Regions from separate parts of the Aminobacter sp. P4_H6_2 genome, predicted to be linked through region 1. Evidence: predicted binding sites of a transcription regulator. Region 1 holds the regulator's gene; each other region holds the start of a gene.

Region 1 (6,675 bases):
GCCCGCGCGCTCGGCGAGACGGCGCCGCTTCTGCTGATTGGCATGGTCGCCTTCGTCGCCGACTATCCCACGACGCCATTCGATCCGGCGACGGCCTTGCCGGTGCAGATTTACATGTGGGCGAACGAGGCCGAACGCGCCTTTGTCGAGCGCATGTCGGGCGCCATCATCATCCTTCTGATCTTCCTCATGGCCATGAACATCGTCGCTATCGTCCTGCGCCGCCGCTTCGAGCGCCGCTGGTAGGGCATGGACAAGGAGTATCCTGCTATGAACATCATGACCGAGAAAAAACTCGAAGACGCGGTAAATGCCGAGATGAACAGACCCAACGAAATCATCAAGATGCGCGGCGACCAGGTCACTGTGCACTATGGCGACAAGCAGGCGCTGTTCGGGGTCAATCTCGACGTCCGCCAGAACCAGGTGACGGCGCTGATCGGCCCTTCGGGCTGTGGCAAGTCGACCTTCCTGCGTTGCCTCAACCGCATGAACGACACGATCGACGCAGCGCGTGTCGGCGGCAAGATCACGCTCGACAACGAGGATATCTACGATCCCAAGATCGACGTGGTCGAACTGCGCGCGCGTGTCGGCATGGTGTTCCAGAAGCCGAACCCGTTCCCCAAGTCGATCTACGAAAACGTCGCTTACGGCCCGCGCATCCATGGCCTGGCCAAGAACAAGGCCGAGCTCGACGTGATCGTCGAGAAGAGCCTGCAGAAGGCGGCTCTGTGGAACGAGGCCAAGGACCGTCTCAACGAGCCGGGCACCGGCCTGTCGGGCGGCCAGCAGCAGCGCTTGTGCATCGCGCGCGCCATTGCGGTGTCGCCCGAAGTGATCCTGATGGACGAGCCGTGCTCGGCACTCGATCCGATCGCTACCGCGAAGGTGGAGGAGCTGATCGACGAGCTGCGCGAGAACTACACGATCGTGATCGTGACGCACTCGATGCAGCAGGCGGCACGCGTGTCGCAGCGCACCGCGATGTTCCACCTCGGCTATCTCGTCGAGGAAGGCGCTACCGACAAGATGTTCACCAACCCCGACGACAAGCGGACGCAGGACTACATCACCGGCCGCTTCGGCTGAGTGGACGTTTTCGCCGCCGTATACGAGACGAGGAATAAATCATGGGCGAACATACAGTCCGGTCCTTCGACGAAGAACTCCAGCATGTCGACCAGCTCATCCGTGACATGGGCGATCTCGGCGGCTCGATGGTTGCCGGTGCCATCCGCGCGCTGTTGTCGTCCGACCAGGCGCTGGCGCAAAGCGTTGTCGCCGACGACACGATCATGGACGCCAAGCAGCGCGAACTCGACAACAGCGCCATCACGCTGATCGCCAAGCGCCAGCCGATGGCACAGGACCTGCGTGCCGTGGTTGGCGCCATCCGTATGGCGGGGGATCTCGAACGCATCGGCGACCTCGCCAAGAACATCGCCAAGCGTGTCGGCGCTGTCGGCCAGTCGCCGACGCCACGCAATCTTTCGCATTCGATCGATGCCATGGCACAGCTGGTGCTCGACCAGGTGCGGGGCGTCGTTGATCTCTATGTCGCGCGCCAGGCCGAGGGCCTGAAGAACCTGCGCGCCGACGACCAGAAGATCGACATCCAGTACAACGCGGTGTTCCGCGAGCTCCTGACCTACATGATGGAAGATCCGCGCAACATCACTGCCTGCACGCATCTGCTGTTCTGCGCCAAGAACCTGGAGCGCATTGGCGACCATGTCACCAATATCGCCGAGAACGCGTATTTCGTGGTGACCGGCACGCAGCTGCCGCTCCACCGGCCGAAGGTTGAAGAAACCACATCGCCGGTTTCGGCCACCTGAACTCCAACATGAAGGACTGCCGATGATCGCCCCCAAGATCATGGTCGTCGAGGACGAAGAGCCGCTGGGCGTGCTGCTTCGCTACAACCTCGAGTCCGAAGGCTACCAGGTCGAGGTCGTCACGCGTGGCGACGAGGCCGAAATACGGCTTCAGGAAAACGTGCCCGACCTTTTGGTGCTCGACTGGATGGTGCCGGCACTCTCCGGCATCGAGCTGTGCCGCAGGCTTCGGATGCGGCCCGACACCGAACGGCTGCCGATCATCATGCTGACGGCGCGTGGCGAAGAGAGCGACCGCGTGCGCGGGCTGTCGACTGGTGCCGACGACTATCTGGTCAAGCCGTTCTCGACGCCCGAGTTCATGGCACGGGTCAAGGCGTTGCTGCGCCGGGCCAAGCCCGAAGTGCTGTCTTCGATCCTCAAGGTCGGCGACATCATGCTCGACCGCGAGTCGCACCGGGTCTACCGCAAGAAGAGCGAGATCAAGCTCGGGCCAACCGAATTCCGGCTGCTGGAGTTCATGATGCGGCATCCCGGCCGGGTGTTTTCGCGCAGCCAGTTGCTCGACAATGTCTGGGGCGAGACGATCTACATCGACGAACGTACCGTCGACGTCCATGTCGGGCGCTTGCGTAAGGCAGTCAATACCGGCCGCATGCCCGACGTGATCCGCACCATCCGCGGCGCCGGCTACGCCATCCGCGAGGATTAGCGCCGCTGTTCCGTTCTTGCCGCAAGCGGCGAGCGCACCAGTGGCTGCGGCCAGCAGCAGATCAGGCCAATCGGCAGCGTGCCGCCATCGACGCCGAGCTCTACGCACTGCTGACCGCCCGGTCTGCGTGGTGGCGCTCAATCATGAAGATCGCCTGCGCCGCGAAGCTTTGGCGTCGGTCTGATGTAAACAACCTTCTGGTGATTGGAGTGTTGTTCTGCAAGAGCTCCGTCACATCCATTCTTTTGATGGACAACTTCTTCAAGAATGGCAGTTAAAGTTCCGACGATGACACTTTCGTGATCTCGGTGATACCAAAAATTGTCTGTTTTCATGCTAGTTGGCGCTCCGTGCGCAACTTTGTCTCGGTAATTGTTCTGGTGCTGATCACCATCCTCTACGGACTGCCCCTCGATCGGGCAGCGGCCGTAGGCATGAACATTGGCGAGCTGCCGGGCGTAACCTTGCAGGCTGAAGTTACAGCCGGATCCGATGGGTGTTTGCCATCCCCGGAGCGCTGTGTCGGTGAGTCCTCTGACGACCGCTTCGCCAGCACACACTGCCTGGGCGACTGCCCTGCCTGGCAGGCCCGCGTCGAGCTTCCCGCACCGACCCGCGCAGCGCTTTTGAAGCTGCTTCCAGATCCCATGCCGCGTCGCTTGGTGATCGCATCGCTCCTTCGGCCTCCGATCGCTGCCTGATTTCCGACCGTTCGGCCTTTGGCTGCCACCGTCCGGCTCGCACGCCAGCCCGCTCGGCGCCAATGCGCTTTTCTCGCGGCAACCGCGACATGACGCGTGCCCGCACGCATGAGCCGTCACCGGCCGGCGGATCGGTGCCGAACGGCCACATTCGCATGAACAACGACAGCGTCATCAACTTCCATGACTGCGTGTCGCTCGAAGTACAGGAAATGGTTCCAGGAGACTGCAAATGACTACGGGCACTTTCGAAACGAACGCCGCGGACTCCGCGCCCTTGCCCGGAGACGGCTCGGCACTGAGCCGCCGGCATTTTCTCAGCGGCGTAGCCGCGCTGGGAACGCTTGCGGTGTCCGGCTGCGTCAGCACCCAACAAGCGGCCGTGCCGGCCGCAAACGCACCGGTCAAAAAGGCGCCGCCGGTCGTCGACAGCAATGCCCTTGCGATGTACGGCCCGCTTCCGAACGAGCGGTTCCCAATCGCCGCAATCGACCTGACCAAGGTACCGAGCCGTTTCTATCGGCAGCAGGTCGACTATGCCACCGAAGAACCGGTCGGAACGCTCGTCGTCGACACGGACAACTTCTACCTCTACCTCGTCCAGCCAGGCGGGAAGGCCATGCGCTACGGGGTTGGACTTGGCCGGGCCGGTTTTACCTGGGCGGGAAGGGGCCGTATCGGTTGGAAGCAGGAATGGCCGAAATGGACGCCTCCAAACGAGATGATCGCGCGTCAGCCAGATCTCGCCCAGTGGAGCGCCGACAGGGGCGGCATGCCGCCAGGCCTTACAAATCCGCTGGGATCGCGGGCGCTCTACGTCTTCCAGGGCAAGGTCGACACGCTTTATCGCGTTCACGGAACGCCCGAATACTGGACCGTCGGAAAGGCGGTTTCGAGCGGCGGCGTTCGCCTCATGAACCAGGACATCATAGACCTGTATGAACGGGTGCCGAGCCAGTCTCCCATCCTCGTGCTGGGCGATCCGACCCAACCCCATTCGCACGAGGTCGCCAGCGACAGTGCTCGGCAAGCCGCCGGCTGATGTAACGGTCGCGCAGCAGGTTCTCGCCGGGCGGTTTGCGAAGCGCCGCCCGGCCAACCGTCATGGTTCCGTTGGAGGAATAAGCGATGCAGGGTGAACACACACTTTCCGGTCTGCGCGGAACCGCTGCCGGCTGGCATGGCCGCGACGTTCTCAAGGGGGTGGCCGTGGCTATCCTGAGCTTCGCAGCGCTGGGCACCGTTTCGGCGCTCTGGGACAATCCGCTCTTCATTCGGATGACCCCCGTTGGGAGCTGGGAACTGCCCGCCCTGGCGGTCCTGTCGGCGCTTTCGGGGCTGTACGTCGCCGTGCGGCGCCCCTTCTGTTCGGCCCGCCGCGCGGGTGCCGGCGGCGTCGCGGACTTCATCGGCATCGCATGCCCGACGTGCAACAAGCTCCTCATGCTCCTGTTCGGGGGCGAATTGCTGATGACCTGGTTCGACCCGATCCGGCCATTGATTGCGGCGCTGGGAATTGTGCTTCTCGCTGTCGCTTCATGGCACGAAATGCGAGCTTGCCGCGCAGACAATGCAGACGCCACGCAAATGGAGTATCCGAAGTGACCGGTATCCCCGCGGCGCGCGCACACGCCGACCGGCTCGTTCCACTTGCCTGGCGCCGGATGCTGCTGCGCCATTTCGCGGTCATCGGCCTTTCGGCGGCGCTGGTCTACGCGTTCGCCCTCGTGCACGCCCAGTGGAGCCCGATGCACAGGTGGAACCGCGCATTCGCGGACGCATCGCTGGCGATGCTGGTGATCACCATGTCGATCGGACCCGGCTCGCGTCTATGGCCGCTCTTGCTGCGGATAGTGGCCTATCGGCGCGAGACCGGTATCCATGCGACGCTTTTGGCGGCCGTGCACACGGCCATCATACTCAGCGGCTGGGTCGAGTGGGATTTTGCGCGGCTGTTCGGCTTCGAAATCATCCCGCAGACGGGCGAGTATGTGATGTTCCAGCATGGCTTCGGGCTTGCCAACGTGATCGGCATTGGCGCGCTGACCTATGCGCTCGCGCTCATGGCCACCTCGAACGATCGGTCGATCCAGCTGCTCGGTTCCTCGGTCTGGAAGTTCCTGCAGAACGGCGCGACGGTGCTGTGGGGGCTTGTTGTGCTGCACACGGCCTATTTCCTGTTCATGCACTTCCTGAGCTTCCATCGCCCGCCGCCCGCGCCGAACCCTCTGCAATGGCCGTTCGTGGCGGCGGTGCTATCGGTGCTGGTGCTGCGCGCCGCGTCCTTCCTTTCGACTTGGAGCAAGAAGAGGAAAAGTGCCCGGTGATGGCCTTCGACGGTTAGGCGAAATCGGCCCCGGCAAGGCGAGGGGCCGTGCCGGCGGCGAAGATCTCCTGATCGACGTACAGCAGGGCGCGCATTAGGCAGCCCAGGCGGATGAGCGGGACTTCGTTCGGCTCGGTGTCGAAGGAGATCGCCTTGGAATGCAGCCCACCTGCCGTCTTGGCGATGGCCGCGCGGACATGCGGCTCCATCAGGTCGAAGGCGGTGGCACCCACGCCGACAAAGGCGAGTGGTGCGGGATCGATCAGCGCGAACATCGAACCCAGGCCGAAGCCGATGGCCTCACCGGCCTTGCGGAACGCTTCGCGCTCGGGGCCGTCATGGTCGCGGGCGGCGTCGGCGAGGGCCGTGATGTCCTCGTCGGAGAGATCGGCGAGCGGCTCGGCATTCTCGTCGCCCAAACGGGCATTGCGCCATATGGCGTAGTTGCCGGCATAGGCTTCGACGCAGCCGCGCCGGCCACAGCGGCAGAGCGCGCCATCGGGGCGGTGGATCATGTGGCCGAATTCGCCCCCTGACGAATGCGTGCCGGTGAACAGCTCGCCCTTCAGCACCAGTCCCATGCCGATGCCGTGTGAAAGCAGGATGGCGATGAAGTCGTCGCGGTAGCGGACCGGGTCGCGCCAGCGCAAAGCCTCGGCGATCATGTTGCAGTCGTTTTCGACCGTCACCGGCACGCCGAACTCCTGTTCGAGCCGGTCGGCGAAGGGAATGTCGTCATGCGGCGTGATCGGCGACCATAGCAGCTTGCGCGAGCCCGAATCGGTGATGCCCTGGACCGCGAGCGCGATGCGCAGCACCGGGCCGTAGGTTGTTTCGATGCGATCCATCAGGCCCCGGATCATGGTGACGCATTCGTCGATCAGGGCGTGCTCCGGCATGCGCTGGGTGACGAGACGGCGGCTATCTTCGACGATGGTGTTGCCGGCATAGTCGATGATGGCGGCCGACAGGCTGTTGAGGGAAAGCACGACAGCGACGATTGACGCTGCCTTTGGGTCGACGGCAAGGGCGACCTGCGGCCGGCCGCGCTTCATGGCTACTTGTTCATTGCCCTTGGCTTCGGCGAGGATGCCT
Region 2 (6,675 bases), on a different contig from region 1:
GAAACGATGCGGTCGAAGCGCTCGACCAATTCGCGATAATCCCTGATTTCAAAATGGACGTGGCCGTCCAGCCCTTCTTCATGCGCGCGCTCGGTGGCGACAGCATGCTGCTCGCTTGACAAGGTGACGCCGAGCACCTGGACCTCGAAGCTGCGGGCCAGATAAAGCCCAAGTCCGCCCCAGCCGGAACCGATGTCGAGCACCGATTGTCCCGGCCTCAGCCGCATCTTGGCTGCGATATGCGCCTTCTTGGCGATCTGGGCCTCTTCCAGCGTCATGTCCGGATGGGTGAAATAGGCGCAGGAATATTGCATGTCGGCGTCGAGGAAGAGCCGGTAGAGATCACCCGACAGATCGTAGTGCCGCTGGACGTTGCGCTTGGCGCGCGCGGCGGTGTTGACCTGCTGAAAGCGCCGGAAGGCGAGCCTCACATTGTCGATCGCCTTGGTCCAGGCAGTGTCGATGCTGCCATTGCCGAGATTTTGGAAGACGACCCGCATCAGCCCGAGCACATCGCCACCGACGATGTCGACATCGCCGTCCATATAGGCCTCGGGCAGGGCTAGCATGGGATCGAGTGCAATGGCGCTCTCGGCGCGCCGTGTCTTGATCAGGAGATGTACCGGCTCGCCGGAACCGTCGCCGAATCGATGCGACCGCCCATTGGGGCCGGTGACTGTCAGATCGCCCGTGCGCACAAGCTTACCGACGATGCGTTGCAACAACATGTTCATGGCGTGCTCGCGAAAGAGGTCAGTCCTGTAGTCCGATCTTGGAAGATAGTGACAGTGCTGACAAGTTCCACGGCTGGCACAAAAAAAGCCCGGATGTTGCCATCCGGGCTTGGTCCAGAAAACTGGATAGAAGGCGTTGGCTGAAATCAGCCTTCGTCGCCTTCGCCGTCTTCGTTCGGATCAAAGAAGCTGTCCGGACGGGCGTTTTCGTTGATGTCGTCGCCGTAGATGGCCTCAGCCGTGGTCAGCGTCTCGCCCTTCGTCTGGCGCTCGGCTTCGTCGGCCGTGCGCGCGATGTTCAGCGTGATGGTGACTTCGACTTCGGCGTGCAGCGCGATCGCCACATTGGTCAGGCCGATGTTCTTGATCGGCTGGTTGAGCTCGACCTGGTTGCGGGCAACAGTGAAGCCTTCGGCGATCAGCAGGTCGGCGATGTCGCGGGTCGAGACCGAACCGTAGAGCTGGCCGGTTTCACCAGCCGAACGCACGATCACGAAGGTCTTGCCGTCGAGCTTGTCGGCGACCTGCTGGGCTTCCGACTTGCGCTCGAGGTTGCGGGCTTCGAGCTGAGCGCGCTGGCCTTCGAACTTCTTCCTGTTGGCTTCGTTGGCGCGGAGCGCCTTGCCCTTGGGCAGAAGGAAGTTGCGGGCAAAGCCGTCCTTGACCTTGACGGTGTCGCCCATCTGGCCGAGGCGGGAAATGCGTTCGAGGAGAATGACGTCCATTTTCCTGTCCTTTCGTTGGCTGCAAAGGCAGCGAATAAAATTCAACGGGCAAGGAAGCAGGGAAGGGCGGTACCGCCGGTTTCGCTGTCCTGCCTGTCGTTGCGGCAGTTAGGGGCTCTTGAGGAGACCCAACTCGGGATTTTGAGACTTAACCGGCCACGCCCGTCGCGGCAGGAAAATTCTGGCCCGGGCGACAAAGCACCCGGGCCAGAAAGCAGATCACTTCACCACGTAGGGCAGCAGGCCGAGGAAGCGGGCGCGCTTGATCGCCTTGGCGAGTTCACGCTGCTTCTTCTGGCTGACGGCGGTGATGCGCGAAGGAACGATCTTGCCGCGCTCGGAAATGTAGCGCTGCAGCAGACGCACGTCCTTGTAGTCGATCTTCGGAGCGTTGGCGCCGGAGAACGGGCAGGTCTTGCGGCGGCGATGGAAGGGACGACGGGTCGGGATCTGATTGATGTCGACCATTATTCTGCACCCCCTTCAACACCTTCGCGCGGACGGCGCGGGCCACGATCACCACCGCCATCGCGGTCGCCGAAGCTGCGCGGGCCGCGATCACCACGGTCGCGGTCGCCGAAGCTGCGCGGACGATCGCCAAAGCCACCACGCTCGGAGCGCTCTTCGCGCTTCTGCATCATGGCGGAGACGCCTTCTTCATGCGCGTCGACCTTGATGGTCAGGAAGCGCAGAACGTCTTCGGACAGGCCCTGCTGGCGCTCGACTTCCTTGACGGCAGCCGACGGAGCGGTGATGTCCATAAGCGTGTAATACGCCTTGCGGTTCTTGTTGACGCGGTAGGTGAGGGACTTCAGTCCCCAGTTCTCGACCCGGCCAACCGACCCGCCTGCTGCAGTGATGATGCCCTTGTAGTGTTCGACAAGTGCATCGACCTGCTGCTGCGAGAGGTCCTGGCGGGCAAGAAACACATGTTCATAAAGAGCCATAGCTTTTGCCTTTCTTCGTTTCGATCTTCCGGTCCCGGCGGCTAGAGCCTCTGCGACCTCGCTGACCCTTCGAGGGCCTTACGGCCTCCTCAGGGGAAGAAAGGAGCACGACGAGACGGTCGAGAGCGGAGACACGGGAGGCGGAAGCGTTTTCGCTTCACACGGAGACTTTCAAGAAAGCCTCCGGCCCTCCGTTCAGCCCCCAGCTGGGACCGGCAGATGGCGGGCGTCTACATGCTAAGTGCGGCCAAGGCAAGGGGCGGGGCCAAAAATCCCGCCGAAATCGGCCATTTTCTTGGGTTTTTCGCCGCTCAGCCGAGTGCCTCGGGTTGCAGGAAAAGCGGCGAGCGGGTGCGGTCGGCAACGACTTTGTCGACCGTCTCGGGGAAGAAGCCCTTGGCGCCGCGGCGCTTGCCGAACATCATGTCGTATTGCAGCCAGCGGAAATCGCGGATCGCCGGGTCGAGCTGTTTTGCGCGCGACCAGTCGAACACCGACTCGCCTTCGCGTGGTAGCAGCACGTTGCGGTCGACGACCCGGAATCGGTCATGCAGGTCGCCAAGGAAACCGGTGTAGTAGGGGTGGCTGATGCCGGCGGTCTCGAGCACATGCAGAGGCAGGAAGGCCGGGCTGATCGAGCCGATGTCGCGCGCGGGACCTGTGCGGTTCGACCACACCACCAGCGGCGTTTCGTGCTGGACCAGCATCTCGCCGATCGCCGCCTTGCGCTTGGCAACCGGCTCTTTCATGAAGCCGGTCTCGACATAGACGGGCCCGAGCGGCGGCAGGTGGTCACCGAAGAAGGCGATCACGGTCGGGCGCTCGCGCTTGCTCGCCCAGTCCATCAGCCGCTTGAGGCCGCGGTCCGCGTCAGAAGCGCCCTCGGCATAGGTCAGGATCGAATCGCGTGCCCACTGCGTCGTTGCGGCCTCGACCTTGTGGGTCGTGTCGCTGTAGCGGTTCGGCTCGTAAGGGCCGTGGCTCTGCAGGGAGACCGCAAAGAAGAAGAACGGATGCTCGGTCGCATCGGCTTCGCGGATGATCTCTTCCATCAAGGCGGCGTCGGATGCCAGCGGCCCGCGCTTTTCGAGCGGCGGCAGGTTTTCTTCCGACATGAACTTGTCGAAGCCGAAGGCCTGGTAGACAGGCGCGCGGTTCCAGAACCAGCTGCCGAACGGATGGATGGCGCGGGTCTCGTAGCCTTCGCTCTTGAAGAAGGTGGCCAGCGAAGGCACCGGCGCGCGGACATATTGCTGGTAGGGAATGGAGCCGGCCGGCAGGAAGGCGTTGGAGAAACCGGTCAGGGCCTCGAACTCGACATTGGCGGTCATGCCGCCGAATTCGGGCGAAAAAACATGGCCCGACTGCGATGCGCGTGCATTCTTTATAGGATCGGGTGCGATCGATACGCCAGGCAGAAGCGTCGGATCCCAGAAGGATTCGCTCATCACGATGATGACGTCGGGCTTTTCCTCCGGCAGGGCCGCGACAGCCTGTTCAGGCCGGGCAATGGCGTCGATCGCCTTTTCGGAATAGCCCTCCGGCGCCTTGACCTTGGCCATCGGCACATTGAGCGCGAAGGCGATGGCAAAGCCATTGGAGGCGTAATTTTCCTTCTGGTCCCACATCATGGGGATGATCTGGAGGCGGTCGCGCGTCCACGAAAAGGTCGCGTAGTCCATGATCGAGACAAAGAAGGCGAGGGTTGGAATGGCGATAGCGAGACGCGAGACGCGGGCCCAAAGCGTCAAGGTCGGCATGCGGCGGCGCCAGTAGCGCCAGGCCAGCACAAGTAGCGAGATGCCCACGATCAGGCCGACGGCAATGCCGATGCCGGCGAGGGGCCGTTCACGAACGAGCAGCGGCATCAGTTCGACGATCTGACGGGCGTAGAGGAAATCCGTCGGGTAGAGCGGGTCGCCGAGATAGAGCGATTTCTGATGGCCGACGAAGGCGAGCACGAGTGCGACGGGCGCAACGATCAAAAGGCCATTATAGGGCCGCCCGAGAAGCGCATCGAGAGCGATGATCAAAAGGGCAAACAGGGCGACCGTCGTCCAGCTCGGCTTGAACGGCTGCTGGAAGAAGTTGAGGGTGTCGACGAAGGAGCCGCGCGCGACCAACTCGATGGCAAAGACCAGCACCGCCGAAACGGCGAGCGTGACCATGACCGAGCGCAGCACGCACAAAGTATAGGCACGCCGGCCACGCGCTCGCGCGGCCTCGTTTTCGTCATCTCTGACGACGGCCTTGCCGTCCGCCAATTGCTTTGCCAACTCAACTTCCCCGGGCGCTCGACAGCGGCGTCACGCAACTGTCACAAAACGGTCATCGAAAACCTAGCGCATATGGCAAAATTGAGAAGGATGAGGCAAACAAAAGGTGTTTCGTATTAATCATCTGTGATTATTTGCCCCAGCGGGGTCCCYAAGCCCTCAAGACTTGACTTCACGGTATCCATTGCGCCAGAGGCACAACGATGTGGCGTGATGCTTGTTCCCGAACGTGCAAGGGCGCTCCACGTGATAAGTCTGCGCATCGCACCCGGTGAAACCGATTCCGGTTCGGGCCGATGCGGCAAGTAGCCAGGAGACCAACATGGCCGTTGCATTCACTTTCCCGGGGCAGGGCAGCCAGGCTGTCGGCATGGGCAAGGAACTCGCCGATGCTTTTCCCGAAGCGCGCCGCGTGTTCGAAGAAGTCGATGATGCATTGGGCGAAAAACTTTCGAAGCTGATCTGGGAAGGTCCTGAAGAGACGCTGACGCTGACGGCCAACGCCCAGCCGGCGCTGATGGCGGTGTCGATGGCTGCCTTCAGGGCGCTGGAATCGCGCGGCCTGTCGCTCAAGGACAAGGTTTCATACGTCGCGGGGCACTCGCTCGGCGAGTATTCGGCACTAGCTGCCGCTGGCTTTGTTTCGGTCGCCGACGCGGCGCGCCTGCTGCGCATCCGCGGCGACGCCATGCAGGCGGCGGTGCCGGCCGGGCAGGGCGCGATGGCTGCGATCATCGGACTGGAGCAAGCCGATGTCGACGCCGCCTGTGCTGAGGCTGCCCAGGGTTCGGTGTGCCAGATCGCCAACGACAATGGCGGCGGCCAGCTGGTGATCTCGGGCGAGAAGGCGGCCGTCGAACGCGCCGCCAAGCTCTGCACCGAAAAGGGCGCCAAGCGCGCGCTGATGCTGCAGGTCTCAGCGCCTTTCCATTCGGCGCTGATGGCGCCGGCGGCTGAAAAAATGCGCGAAGCACTCGCCGGGGTGAAGAAGCATCCGCCGATCGTTCCGGTTGTCGCCAACGTCTCGGTTCAGCCGATCACCGATCCCGAAGAGATCGCCGCCCGCCTCGTCGAGCAGGTCACCGGCCGCGTGCGCTGGCGCGAGACGGTCGAATGGTTCGGCAACAACGGCGTCACCACACTTTACGAAGTGGGCGCCGGCAAGGTGTTGTCGGGCCTCGCCCGCCGCATCAACAAGGACATCGCAACGGCTGCGGTCAACAACCCGGCCGACATCGACGCGGCAATCGCCGCACTCGTCTGAACAATTCAATCGACCCGCCCGTGAAGGGCGATCTCTGAAAGGGATTGAAAAATGCTCGATCTGACCGGCCGCAAGGCACTCGTCACCGGCGCATCCGGGGGCATCGGCGAAGAAATCGCCCGCATCCTCCACAAGCAGGGCGCCATCGTTGGCCTGCACGGCACACGCGTTGAAAAGCTCGAGGCCCTGGCCAGCGAGCTCGGCGACCGCGTGAAACTGTTTCCGGCCAATCTCGCCGACCGCGATGAAGTCAAGGCGCTGGGCCAGAAGGCCGAGGCCGATCTCGAAGGCGTCGACATCCTGGTCAACAACGCCGGCATCACCAAGGACGGCCTGTTCGTGCGCATGTCCGACGCCGACTGGGACAGTGTCATCGAGATCAACCTGACGGCGATGTTCCGCCTGACGCGCGAGTTGACGCACCCGATGATGCGCCGCCGCCATGGCCGCATCATCAACATCACCTCGATCGTCGGCGTCACCGGCAATCCTGGCCAGACCAACTACTGTGCCTCCAAGGCGGGCATGATCGGCTTTTCCAAGTCGCTCGCCCAGGAGATCGCGACCCGCAACATCACCGTCAATTGCGTCGCCCCCGGCTTCATCGAATCGGCAATGACGGAGAAGCTCAACGACAAGCAGAAAGAGACGATCATGGCCGCGATCCCGGCCAAGCGCATGGGCACCGGCAAGGAAGTTGCTTCGGCCGTCGCTTATCTCGCTTCCAAC
Region 3 (3,570 bases), on a different contig from region 1:
GACACCACGCCGTCGGCTTTGGCCATCTTGGCCGACAGCGCGATCATCGCCACCGAAAAGGCAACGCGGCGGCGCAGCTCGGCATCGCCTGAAAAGATGGTGCGGACAGCCTCCACGACATCGGCGACGCCGTTTGCCGCCGAAGCCGAGATACGCGCGATGAAGTCGCCGAGACGGTCCCAAATCGACATGGCCGCTTCTTAGGATGAAACATTCGCAAATGCGAGATGACTTTGCGCATAAGGGTAACTTTGTCGGCAACACGTGCATCTGGACCAAAAAACTGGACCAAAGGAAAGTGCACGACGAAAAAGCAAAGTCCCGCTATCGAATTGCGCCATGGACGCGCGCAACACCACCCACCCGGCAAAGACGCTTTCCCGCGAAACCATCGGCCTTGCCCTTGGCACGCTCGGCGTTGTCATCTTCGGCGGCACCTTGCCGGCGACTCGCGTTGCGCTGACGACATTTTCGCCGTGGTTCGTAACGAATGGCCGCGCCGCGGTCGCCTCGCTTGCCGCCGCACTGCTGCTTGTGATCCTGCGCAAGCGCCTTCCCAGGGGCGATGCGCCGGCATTGTTCCTCGCCGGCCTGCTTCTGGTGTTCGGCTTTCCGATCTTCTCCTCCATCGCCATGCAGACTGTGYCGGCCTCGCATGGCGGCGTCGTGCTCGGCGTGCTACCTCTGGTGACCAGCATCTTCGCTGCACTGATCGGTGGTGAGCGGCCCTCGGTATTCTTCTGGATCTGCGGTGTCGCAGGCGCTGCCCTGGTTGTGGCCTTTGCCATGCGCGACAATGGTATGAGCCTGACAACCGGCGACATGTTCTTGTTCCTCGCGGCGCTTTCCGCAAGCCTGGGTTATGTCGTGTCAGGCAAGCTGTCGCGCCACATGCCCGGCTGGGAGGTCATCTGCTGGTCCCTGATCCTCACCGCGCCGATCTCGATCCCTGGAGCGATCTTGAGCTGGCATCCGGAATTCGCAAGTGCCTCGGGCGCCGCGACTTTCTCGTTCCTGTATCTGAGCTTCGGCTCGATGTTCCTTGGCTTCTTTGCCTGGAATGTCGGGCTTGGAATGGGCGGCATTGCCCGCGTCAGCCAGGTTCAGCTGCTGCAATCCTTCGTCACGCTCGCCATCTCGGCCTTCCTGCTGAAGGAGCATGTCAGCGGCGAAACCGTGTTTTTCGCGCTCGCCGTCATCGCCATCGTCGCATTGGGCCGACGTGCCCGCGTCGCGCGCTGACCCAAAGAAAAAGGCCGGAGACTGAGCCCCGGCCTTTCCTCCTCCCGCTAACCTACTGCGCGGGCGCCGCCGGCTCTGCCGGCTTCGGCTGCATCGCATCGTGGTTCTGCATGTCGCCGCCCGTGCCTGTTTCAGGCGTCGGCGTAATGCCTTGGGTCGTCGAATTGTCGGTTGCCGGCGGCGCGGCCTGAGGCGTTGCGGGCGCCGGGGTGGCTGGCGCCGGCTGCTCGGTAACAGGCGGCTTCACGCTCTCGGTGGTGGTGCTGTCGGTGTTGCTGTCGCTGCAGGCGGCAATGCCAAATAGAGCGATGGCAGAAACAGACGCGAGAATGAGCTTTTTCATAACAATTTCCTTTCCAAAACGACCCGCAAGCGGGCTGTCGGAGGGAAAATGCGCGGCAAGCCGACCGGTTTCATAACGTTCGGTGTCCGGTTGTCACATAGCCGACGGCCCACCATGTCGCGTCGCCGTCATCGCCGCGTCACCGCGCTGTCACGCCGGTGCGCTACCCACTGCGCCAACAACGAAGCGGGGAATCGCATTTCCATGACCGACGTTTCCGGAGAACTTGTCTTTCGTCGCGGCAAGAAAGTTGGCAAGGCGGTCTATCAAAACCGCGCCCTTTCCAAGCAGGGGCTGTCCGAGCGGCTCTTTGCCTTTTTGTTTTCCGATCTTGTCTACCCCCAGATCTGGGAAGACCCAGATGTCGACATGGAGGCGATGCAGCTCGCCGAGGGCCACAAGGTCGTCACCATCGCATCAGGCGGCTGCAACATCCTCGCCTACCTCACCCGCTCGCCTGCCCGTGTTGATGCCGTCGACCTCAACGGTGCGCACATCGCACTCAACAAGATGAAGCTCGCGGCAGTTCGCCATTTGCCGTCGCAGGCCGATCTGTTTCGGTTCTTCGGCGAAACCAATGTCGAGCACAACTCGCACGCCTATGACCGCTTCATCGCCCCGCATCTCGATCCATCGAGCCGCGACTACTGGGAAAGCCGCAATTGGCGCGGCAAGCGCCGCATCGCCACCTTCGACGGCAATTTCTACAAGACCGGGCTTCTCGGCCTGTTCATCGCTGCTGGCCATCGCGTGGCCAAACTCTATGGCGTCGACCCCGCCGCCATCATGGCGACCGGCAGCCAAAACGAGCAGCGCCGCTTCTTCGACGAGAAGATCGCACCCGTCTTCGAACGCCGCATGTTGCGCTTCGTCACCTCGCGCAAATCATCGCTGTTCGGCCTGGGCATCCCGCCGGCGCAGTACGACTCGCTGCTGACTTCAGGCGATGGCTCCATGGCCGGCGTGCTCAAGGCACGCCTTGAAAAACTCGCCTGCGATTTCCCGCTCGAAAACAACTATTTCGCCTGGCAGGCTTTCGCGCGGCGTTATCCCGCTCCAGGCGAAGCCGCCCTGCCCGCCTATCTCGAACAGGCCAACTACGCGACGATCCGCGGCAATATCGGCCGCGTCGGCATCCATCACGCCAATTTCACCGAATTCCTCGCCGGCAAGGACGCCGCAACGACAGACCGCTTCGTCCTGCTCGACGCGCAGGACTGGATGAGCGACGCCCAGCTCAACGCGCTGTGGAGCGAAATCACCCGGACATCCGCTCCTGGCGCCCGCGTCATTTTCCGCACCGCCGCCGAGCCGAGCCTTTTGCCAGGTAGGCTTTCGCCCGCTCTGCTCGACCAGTGGAGCTATGAAGACGCCCAGTCGCGCGATTTCACCGCCCGCGACCATTCCGCGATCTATGGCGGCTTCCATCTCTATGTGAAGAGGCCCTGATGAGCGCACCGGAGCTTCTGGCCAGCCATTCCGGGCTGATGGACGGTGTTTACCGGCATCAGCGCCACATCTACGACCTGACGCGCAAATATTATCTGCTCGGCCGCGACCGCATGATCGCGGAACTCGATCCGCCAGCCGGCGGAACCGTGCTGGAGCTTGGCTGCGGCACCGGGCGCAATTTGATCCTCGCTGCCCGCCGCTTTCCCGACACGCACTTTTACGGCCTCGACATCTCCGCCGAGATGCTGGCGACGGCCAGGGCTTCGATCGCCAAGGCGGGTTTGTCCGACCGCATCACCGTGGCACAGGCCGATGCGACCGCGTTCGATACTGAAGCCCTATTCGGTAAAACCGGCTTCGACCGTGTCTTCATCTCCTATGCGCTGTCGATGATCCCGGGCTGGGAACGCTCGGTTTCGGCCGCATTGGCAGCATCCAACGGCTCCGTCCACATCGTCGATTTCGGCCAGCAGGAGCGCCTGCCCGGCTGGTTCCGAAGCCTACTCAAAGGTTGGCTGGCGCGTTTCCATGTC
Region 4 (6,675 bases), on a different contig from region 1:
CGAGGCGCGCAACACCTTCGAGATCCTCGACGAGATCGAAGAGAAGCTGGCGCTCGACACCGCGCCGATCACCTGGCCGATCGGCCAGGGCAAGACGTTTTCCGGTACCTATCACCTCGCCCAGAACGCCGTGCGCCACGGCGATGCCGAAAAAGAGCGCACGCCTGTCCACGGCCCCGACTCCAACCGCGCCGCCGGCCTTCTGCCCGACAATGAGCGCCCGGCCTTCATCGAGGAGCTGGAGCTGGCCCGCGAGGCGTGCCGGCCCTTCGACCTACAGGCGTTCCGCGAAGGCCATCTGACGCCGGTCTATTTCGGCTCGGCGCTGCGCAATTTTGGCGTCCGCGACCTGATCGAGGCTTTGGGCGAGATCGGCCCGCCACCCCGTGCTCAGGAAGCCGACACGCGCAAGGTCGAGGCGACGGAGGAGAAGATGACGTCGTTCGTCTTCAAGATCCAGGCCAATATGGACCCCAACCACCGCGACCGCATCGCCTTCGTCCGTGTCTGCTCGGGCGAACTCAAGCGCGGCATGAAGGCCAAGCTGGTGCGCACCGGCAAGCAGATGAGCCTGTCGGCGCCGCAGTTCTTCTTCGCCCGTTCGCGCATCACCGCCGACGAAGCCTATGCCGGCGACGTGGTGGGTATCCCCAATCACGGCACGCTGCGCATCGGCGATACGTTGACCGAGGGCGAGGACATCCTGTTCCGCGGCGTGCCTAATTTCGCGCCGGAAATCCTGCGCCGCGTCCGCCTCGGCGATGCGATGAAGGCCAAGAAACTCAAGGAAGCGCTGCACCAGATGGCCGAAGAGGGCGTGGTCCAGCTGTTCCAGCCCGAAGACGGCTCGCCGGCCATCGTCGGCGTCGTCGGTGCGCTGCAGATCGACGTGCTCAAGGAGCGGCTGTCGGTGGAATACACGCTGCCGGTCGACTTCGAGATGGCGCGGTTTTCGATCTGCCGCTGGATCGACGCCGACGACAAGGCCGATTTGCACCGCTTCATCGAGAGCCATCGCGGCGACATCGCGCGCGATCTCGACAATGATCCGGTGTTCCTCGCCCAGCACGAATTCTCGCTCAACTACGAGGCCGAGCGCTGGAAGTTGATCCGCTTTGCCGCGATCAAGGACTATCAGGTCCGCGACATCGTCGCGTGATCCCAGAAAGCGGAGCGGCTTTGCTGCTCCGCCTCTCCGTTTCGTCATTCCGTCATGTAAATCGCCTAATGACATTTCGGTGCCGCTGTCGACCCTGGTCCAACCCAAGGTGGGTGACAGTGCGACACTTGAGATGTTCAATGCGCCGTTGCCTGTCCAGGGCCCCGGCGGGCCGATGCGCTGGCACGGAGGAATGACGACGCATGATGGTTTCAGCATTGATCGAGCGTGAATTGACCCAAATCGGCTCTCCCGTCCGCAACGGCGTCTTCGTCGCTGTCGTTGGCCCCAGCGGTGCCGGCAAGGACACGCTGATCGCCTATGTCCGCGAGCGCCTTGGCGACGACGAGCACGTCGATTTCGCCCGCCGCGTCATCACCCGCCACAGCGACGGGGCGACCGAAGATCACGATACACTGGCCGACGCCGCTTTCGTCGAGGCCGACGCTTCCGGCGCTTTCGCGCTGTCGTGGGAAGCGCATGGCCTGCGCTACGGCATTCCGGCTTCCGTCGACGATGCGATTGCGGTCGGCCATGTCGTTGTCGCCAACACCTCGCGCGGCGTCATCCCCGCTCTGCGCGAGCGCTACGCCAATGTAGCGGTGGTCGAAATCACGGCTGCCCCCGAAATCCTGGCCGAGCGGCTGGCAGCGCGCGGGCGCGAGTCACGCGGCGAGGTTCTGGCACGTCTGGCGCGCACTGCTCCGCACGATCTCTCCGGTCCCGGCCATGTCGCCATCGACAACAGCGGTACGGCCGATGTCGCCGGCGAGCGGTTCTTGGCCGTGCTGCGCAAGGCGGTCGCCTTTTCCGACGTATCAGGTCAGGTGTGATTGCGTAAGCAGAAGCTTACGCAATCATGCGCAGCATGTGATTGTCCCAGACATATTCCGTGCGGCTTGCCTGCTTGCCGTTCGGCTCGACGATGACGCCTGCGCCCGTGGTGGCGAGGAAGCCGCCGCGGTCGGGCGCCAGACCGCAGACTTCGTCCAGGTCGTTCCTGGCGACCACCTTGCCGGTCCCGGCGTCGATCATCGCCCAGGCGTTGCCCTGCGGCGATGACACCGCCACCAGGCCGGCGTCGCGATTGGCCGCCACCGAGCCGATATAGTTGCGGAAGCCACCGAGAATGTCTTCGGGCATCTCCAGCATGGCGAGTTCCTCTCCGCGCGCGGCGCAGCCGACGAGCAGCGGCGTTTCCGTCGCCGGGCCCTCATGCTGGCAGCCGAACCAGACAGTGCCTTGGGCGTCGATGTCCATGTGCCGGATCGAAAGCTGGTGCAGCTTTTCCGGCAGCTCATGCTTTTCCAGGAGAACACCGCTGACACGGTCGACGAGCACGAAGGATGGCTTCATGATCGGGATATTGAGCTTGGCGCGGCCGAAATCCGGATGGGTCTCGATGCCGCCATTGCAGATCGCAAGCGTGCGTCCGTCGCCAAGCAGGATCAGCTCGTGCGGGCCGACACCATGGGTCGGGAACTCGCCGAGGCGGCGGAAGCCGTCGCGCGCGTCATAGATGCCGACCATGCCGGCGGCATTGTCGAAATCATTCTCGGTCACATAGAGCAGGGCACCATCGGGCGAAAACACGCCATGGCCATAGTAGTGCCGGCCAGTGATGCTCGGAATGGTCAGCGGCTCATCCTTGCCGGTGTGGTCGAAGACCAGCATGAAGGTGCCGGGCTGGCGCGCGAACACCACCGACTTGCGCGAGATCGGATCGAAGGTGACGTCGTGGCCGCGCTCGGGCAACGCCACGCTGTGCAGGATCTTGCCGGCCTCCGACAGCACCGCGACGCCATATTCGCCTGTGCGTGCTTGGTAAGCGGTGGCGAACATAGCGTCGGTTTCGAGCGCCAGCGCACGCTTGGCGGGAGCGAGCGACATCAGGAAGGTCGCACCTGCCGCCTTGAGGAAATCGCGGCGGTCGAACAGCGGCGAGCGCATGACTAGTCCCCGTCGAGCGAGGAGAAGCCGGCGGTGAGGCCGAGCGCGCCGGCAAGGCGGGTACCGAACAATTCCGACAGGCTGGACGTCACGACGCCGAAATAGGTCAGCTTGGCGCGCTTTTCCGGGTCAGCGAGCACAGCGTCGATCGGCCCGGTGATGCCGGTCACGGCATTTTGTGCGTTGGCGAATTCGAAATCGATGGACTGTGCGATCCATTCGGAATCTGCCGGCAGCAGGCTGCCAAATTTCGAGGCGCCGAACAACGCCTTCATGCCTGAAATGTTGCCGCCAAGGGCGGCGGCGGTGCCTTGCGAACGCCAGTACAGCGCCTGCTTCGGCTTGTCGGAAGCCGCATCCTTGCCGAGGAAACCGTTGACGCGCACGTCGCGCACAAGTTCGAGGCCGTTGACATAGACTTCGAGCAGTTCGGTCACCGCCTCGCTGGCGTCGCGATAGAGCGGATTGGCGGCACCGGGATGCTGCCACTGGCTGGCAAAGCCCTTGTCGTCGCGCCAGGCGGCGTCGACCTCGCCAGCGATCGTGGCGACATTGCCTGCTATCGCCTTGCCATAGGAGCAGCGATAGGCGGCCGATGTGCCCGCAAGTTCGTCGGCGCCGGTGCCGAACAGAACGAACTCCAGCGCGCCGAGCCCTTGCATGGCGACGCTCTTCTGCGCCAGCTTCGCTGCGTCGGTCGCGGTCACGTCCTCGCCGGCAATGGCGGCTTGCACCTGCTTCAGGCCGGTGCCTTTGCGGTCGGGCCAAAACAGCATGCGCTCCAGCCGATTCTGCTCGGTGATCGGCCCGAAGCGGATGATCTCGATTTCCGACCACGTCACAGTGGTCTTGGAGAAAGCTTCGCGTGCCGCCTTCAGATTGCCGGCCGATGGTGACGTGCATAGCGTGTCGAGGTTCTTTCCGAGCGCCGCCGTGTCCTGCACGAGCCGACCATAGGTGGGGCGGATGAAGCCGTCGATGGCGTTGGCGATCACCTCGTCCGAGGCCTGGTTGGCGTAGGCTGCGGGCGCGGGCAGGATGAGGCAGGCAACAAAGGCTGATGCGAGCGTAAGTCTAGCCATCAGAGCGACTCCAGGAATTTGACAAGCGCTGTGCGGTCGTCGGCGGGGAGGGCGGCAAAACGGTCGCGCGCGCCTTGCGCTTCGCCGCCATGCCACAGCACCGCCTCAGTCAGGTTCCGCGCCCGCCCGTCATGCAAGAAGAAGGTGTGATCGTTGACGGTTTTGGTCAGGCCGATGCCCCACAGCGGCGGCGTGCGCCATTCGCTGCCACTGGCGTCGCCGACCTGCTGGCCGTCGGCCAGGCCTTCGCCCATGTCGTGCAGCAGGAAGTCGGAATAGGGCCAGATCAGCTGGAAGGCCTGCGCCTTGTTTGGCGTAGCGCGCCGGGTGACGAATTTCGGCATGTGGCACGCGGCGCAGCCGGCTTCGTAGAACATCTGCTTGCCGCGCAGCACTTGCGGGTCGTCGATATCGCGTCGTGCCGGTACGGCGAGGTTTTGCGAGTAGAACGTCACCAGATCCATGATCGGATCTGGCGCTTCGACCGGCCCAAGCCGCTCCTGCACGCCGTTGGGCATGGCGAGGCAGTCGGTTTGGGCTTGGGTACAATCGCCCCAGTGGTGCGCAACGTCTGGTGTCGAGATACCGATGTCGCCGGCAAAGGCATCGGCTGACTGCTGGCGGACCGATGGTGTCTGGGCCTTCCAGCCGAAGCGGCCGAGCGTCAGTTCGCCTGATTTGCCGTCGCGCACGATCGACGCCTTGCCGGAGATACCGTCGCCATTCTTGTCGTCGGGGTCGGCATTGGCAAGGATGTCGGCCGGATGGATCTGCTCGACAAGCCCGAGGCCGATCATCTGCGGTGTCACGCGCGGCGACAGCGTCGTTGCCGGATGCATCGGGCCGTAGCCGAGATCGGAGACAGAGTAGCTGGGCTTGCGCAGCGAAAGCTTCGTGCCGTCGCCGAGTTCGACCGGAACCTCCTCATAGGAGATGACCATGTGGCCCTCGCCGGTGAGGCCGGGAACTGCGAGGTCCTGGAACTGGGCGCCGTAAATGGGATCGGGGAAATTCAGCACCTTGCGCTCGGCGAGGGCGGCCTTTTCTTCCTCAGTCTCGGCCGGGCGGGCAAGCCTCAAGAACATCGAGGTCGCGTCCGAATTTCCTTCCGGCGGATGGCCGCGGCCATCCTTGAGATGACAGCTCTGGCAGGCGCGCGCGTTGAACAGTGGCCCCAAGCCGTCCGAGGCCTGGGTCGAGGACGGCGACGACACCCATAGCTTGCGGAACATGCCGTTGCCGAGCTTGAAGGTCCCTTCTTCCTCGAAGGTGATGTTAGCTGACGAATGCGAGAAGGCATCCTGATTGACGCGCTTTTGCGACGTTCCAGCGCCACCTTGCATCAGCTCGAACTGTTCGGGCTTCGAGAAGTCGGTGGTCGGTTGGACGATCTTTTCGACGCGCGCCTTGTCCGAGGGCTTGAGGTCGTGGCGCTCCGTTGCCAATCCGTCCCGCTCGCCGGCGACGGATGGCATCGCCGCTGAGGCCAACAGCAGGCCCGCGACGATGAAGCGGAGTGCCGGAGCACTTCGCTTGTCGTATGTGTTGTCGGTGCTGGTAGGCGCACCCGGCAGCATGCGGCGCGTTAGTAAAAAAGTGCGCCGCATTCCGGCATGTCCTATTCGGCCTTGTCAGCGGTCTCGGCGTTGAGCTGACCGTACTTCTCTTCGCCGATCTCCGCGAGCAACTGCAGCTGCGTCTCGAGGAAGTCGATGTGACCTTCCTCGTCGGCAAGCAGTTCCTCGAAGAGTTTCATGGATACGTAGTCCCCATGCTGGGAGCAGATGTCCCGGGATTTCTTGTAGGAAGTGCGCGCGTCATACTCGCCGGCGAGATCGCTTTCGAGCACTTCCTTGACGTTCTGGCCGATGCGCAGCGGTGCAAGTGACTGCAGATTGGGGTGGCCTTCGAGGAAGATGATGCGCGCGACAAGCTTGTCGGCGTGGTGCATTTCCTCGATCGATTCAGCGCGTTCCTTCTTGGCCAGCTTGCCGTAGCCCCAATCCTCAAGCAGGCGGAAGTGCACCCAATATTGGTTGACCGCGCCGAGTTCGAGGAAAAGCGCCTCATTAAGCCGCTCGATGACCTGTTTTTCGCCCTTCATTGATCCTGCTCCCGAATTGGACCCGCAACTCTTTCACACGATCCATGTGTGAAACGATATCCACCCCACTCGCCTCCGAACGAGCGTGATAGGCTTCGGTTACCCGAATGATCGTTTCGACCACATTTGGGAAGCAGCCGCAACAGCGCCCGCGCTTTTGCAGCGTGTGATAGACCTTTGCTGGCACGATCAGGCACCAGGGATCCTTGTCCAGGAGTTCTATGATCGTATCTTCGATCTCCTTCTGGGTGATCAGGTTGCAGTGGCAGATCAGCATAACGGACTCAGGGATGGCTGGCGGCGCGCTTCCGGCGCGCCGCTTGGCTGAAATTATCTAGGTGCGAAGAAGGCTCACTGGAAGACCTTGTCGGGGGAATCGA

What was found. The regulator PhoB, encoded in region 1, activates phosphate uptake and scavenging genes when phosphate is short. The targets are predictions, from matches to a motif close to TGTCATNNANCTGTCAT.
Region 2: AC1DUU_RS13620 (LTA synthase family protein) is a predicted target of PhoB. The motif match lies at 4,711-4,727, and genes of this name have one in related genera.
Region 3: AC1DUU_RS03710 (BtaA family protein) is a predicted target of PhoB. The motif match lies at 1,712-1,728, and genes of this name have one in related genera.
Region 4: phnN (phosphonate metabolism protein/1,5-bisphosphokinase (PRPP-forming) PhnN) is a predicted target of PhoB. The motif match lies at 1,199-1,215, and genes of this name have one in related genera.

The regions. Positions count from the first base shown of each region.
Region 1 covers NZ_JBFUKO010000079.1:3,861-10,535, reverse strand. The annotation lists gene pstA (phosphate ABC transporter permease PstA) at 1-246, shown strand, start outside; gene pstB (phosphate ABC transporter ATP-binding protein PstB) at 271-1,092, shown strand; gene phoU (phosphate signaling complex protein PhoU) at 1,134-1,841, shown strand; gene phoB (phosphate regulon transcriptional regulator PhoB) at 1,864-2,553, shown strand; gene AC1DUU_RS09060 (hypothetical protein) at 2,691-2,888, opposite strand; gene AC1DUU_RS09055 (hypothetical protein) at 3,317-3,490, shown strand; gene AC1DUU_RS09050 (L,D-transpeptidase) at 3,487-4,296, shown strand; gene AC1DUU_RS09045 (hypothetical protein) at 4,383-4,859, shown strand; gene AC1DUU_RS09040 (ferric reductase-like transmembrane domain-containing protein) at 4,856-5,581, shown strand; gene AC1DUU_RS09035 (ROK family protein) at 5,595-6,675, opposite strand, start outside.
Region 2 covers NZ_JBFUKO010000157.1:263-6,937, reverse strand. The annotation lists gene AC1DUU_RS13640 (class I SAM-dependent methyltransferase) at 1-734, opposite strand, end outside; gene rplI (50S ribosomal protein L9) at 881-1,459, opposite strand; gene rpsR (30S ribosomal protein S18) at 1,679-1,927, opposite strand; gene rpsF (30S ribosomal protein S6) at 1,927-2,406, opposite strand; gene AC1DUU_RS13620 (LTA synthase family protein) at 2,718-4,574, opposite strand; gene fabD (ACP S-malonyltransferase) at 5,005-5,946, shown strand; gene fabG (3-oxoacyl-[acyl-carrier-protein] reductase) at 5,998-6,675, shown strand, end outside.
Region 3 covers NZ_JBFUKO010000023.1:17,863-21,432, forward strand. The annotation lists gene AC1DUU_RS03695 (TerB family tellurite resistance protein) at 1-191, opposite strand, end outside; gene AC1DUU_RS03700 (DMT family transporter) at 340-1,242, shown strand; gene AC1DUU_RS03705 (hypothetical protein) at 1,295-1,585, opposite strand; gene AC1DUU_RS03710 (BtaA family protein) at 1,790-3,034, shown strand; gene AC1DUU_RS03715 (class I SAM-dependent methyltransferase) at 3,034-3,570, shown strand, end outside.
Region 4 covers NZ_JBFUKO010000010.1:14,722-21,396, reverse strand. The annotation lists gene AC1DUU_RS01900 (peptide chain release factor 3) at 1-1,159, shown strand, start outside; gene phnN (phosphonate metabolism protein/1,5-bisphosphokinase (PRPP-forming) PhnN) at 1,363-1,992, shown strand; gene AC1DUU_RS01890 (DUF1513 domain-containing protein) at 2,009-3,109, opposite strand; gene AC1DUU_RS01885 (imelysin family protein) at 3,112-4,191, opposite strand; gene AC1DUU_RS01880 (di-heme oxidoreductase family protein) at 4,191-5,666, opposite strand; gene bfr (bacterioferritin) at 5,810-6,295, opposite strand; gene AC1DUU_RS01870 ((2Fe-2S)-binding protein) at 6,261-6,572, opposite strand; gene AC1DUU_RS01865 (imelysin family protein) at 6,647-6,675, opposite strand, start outside.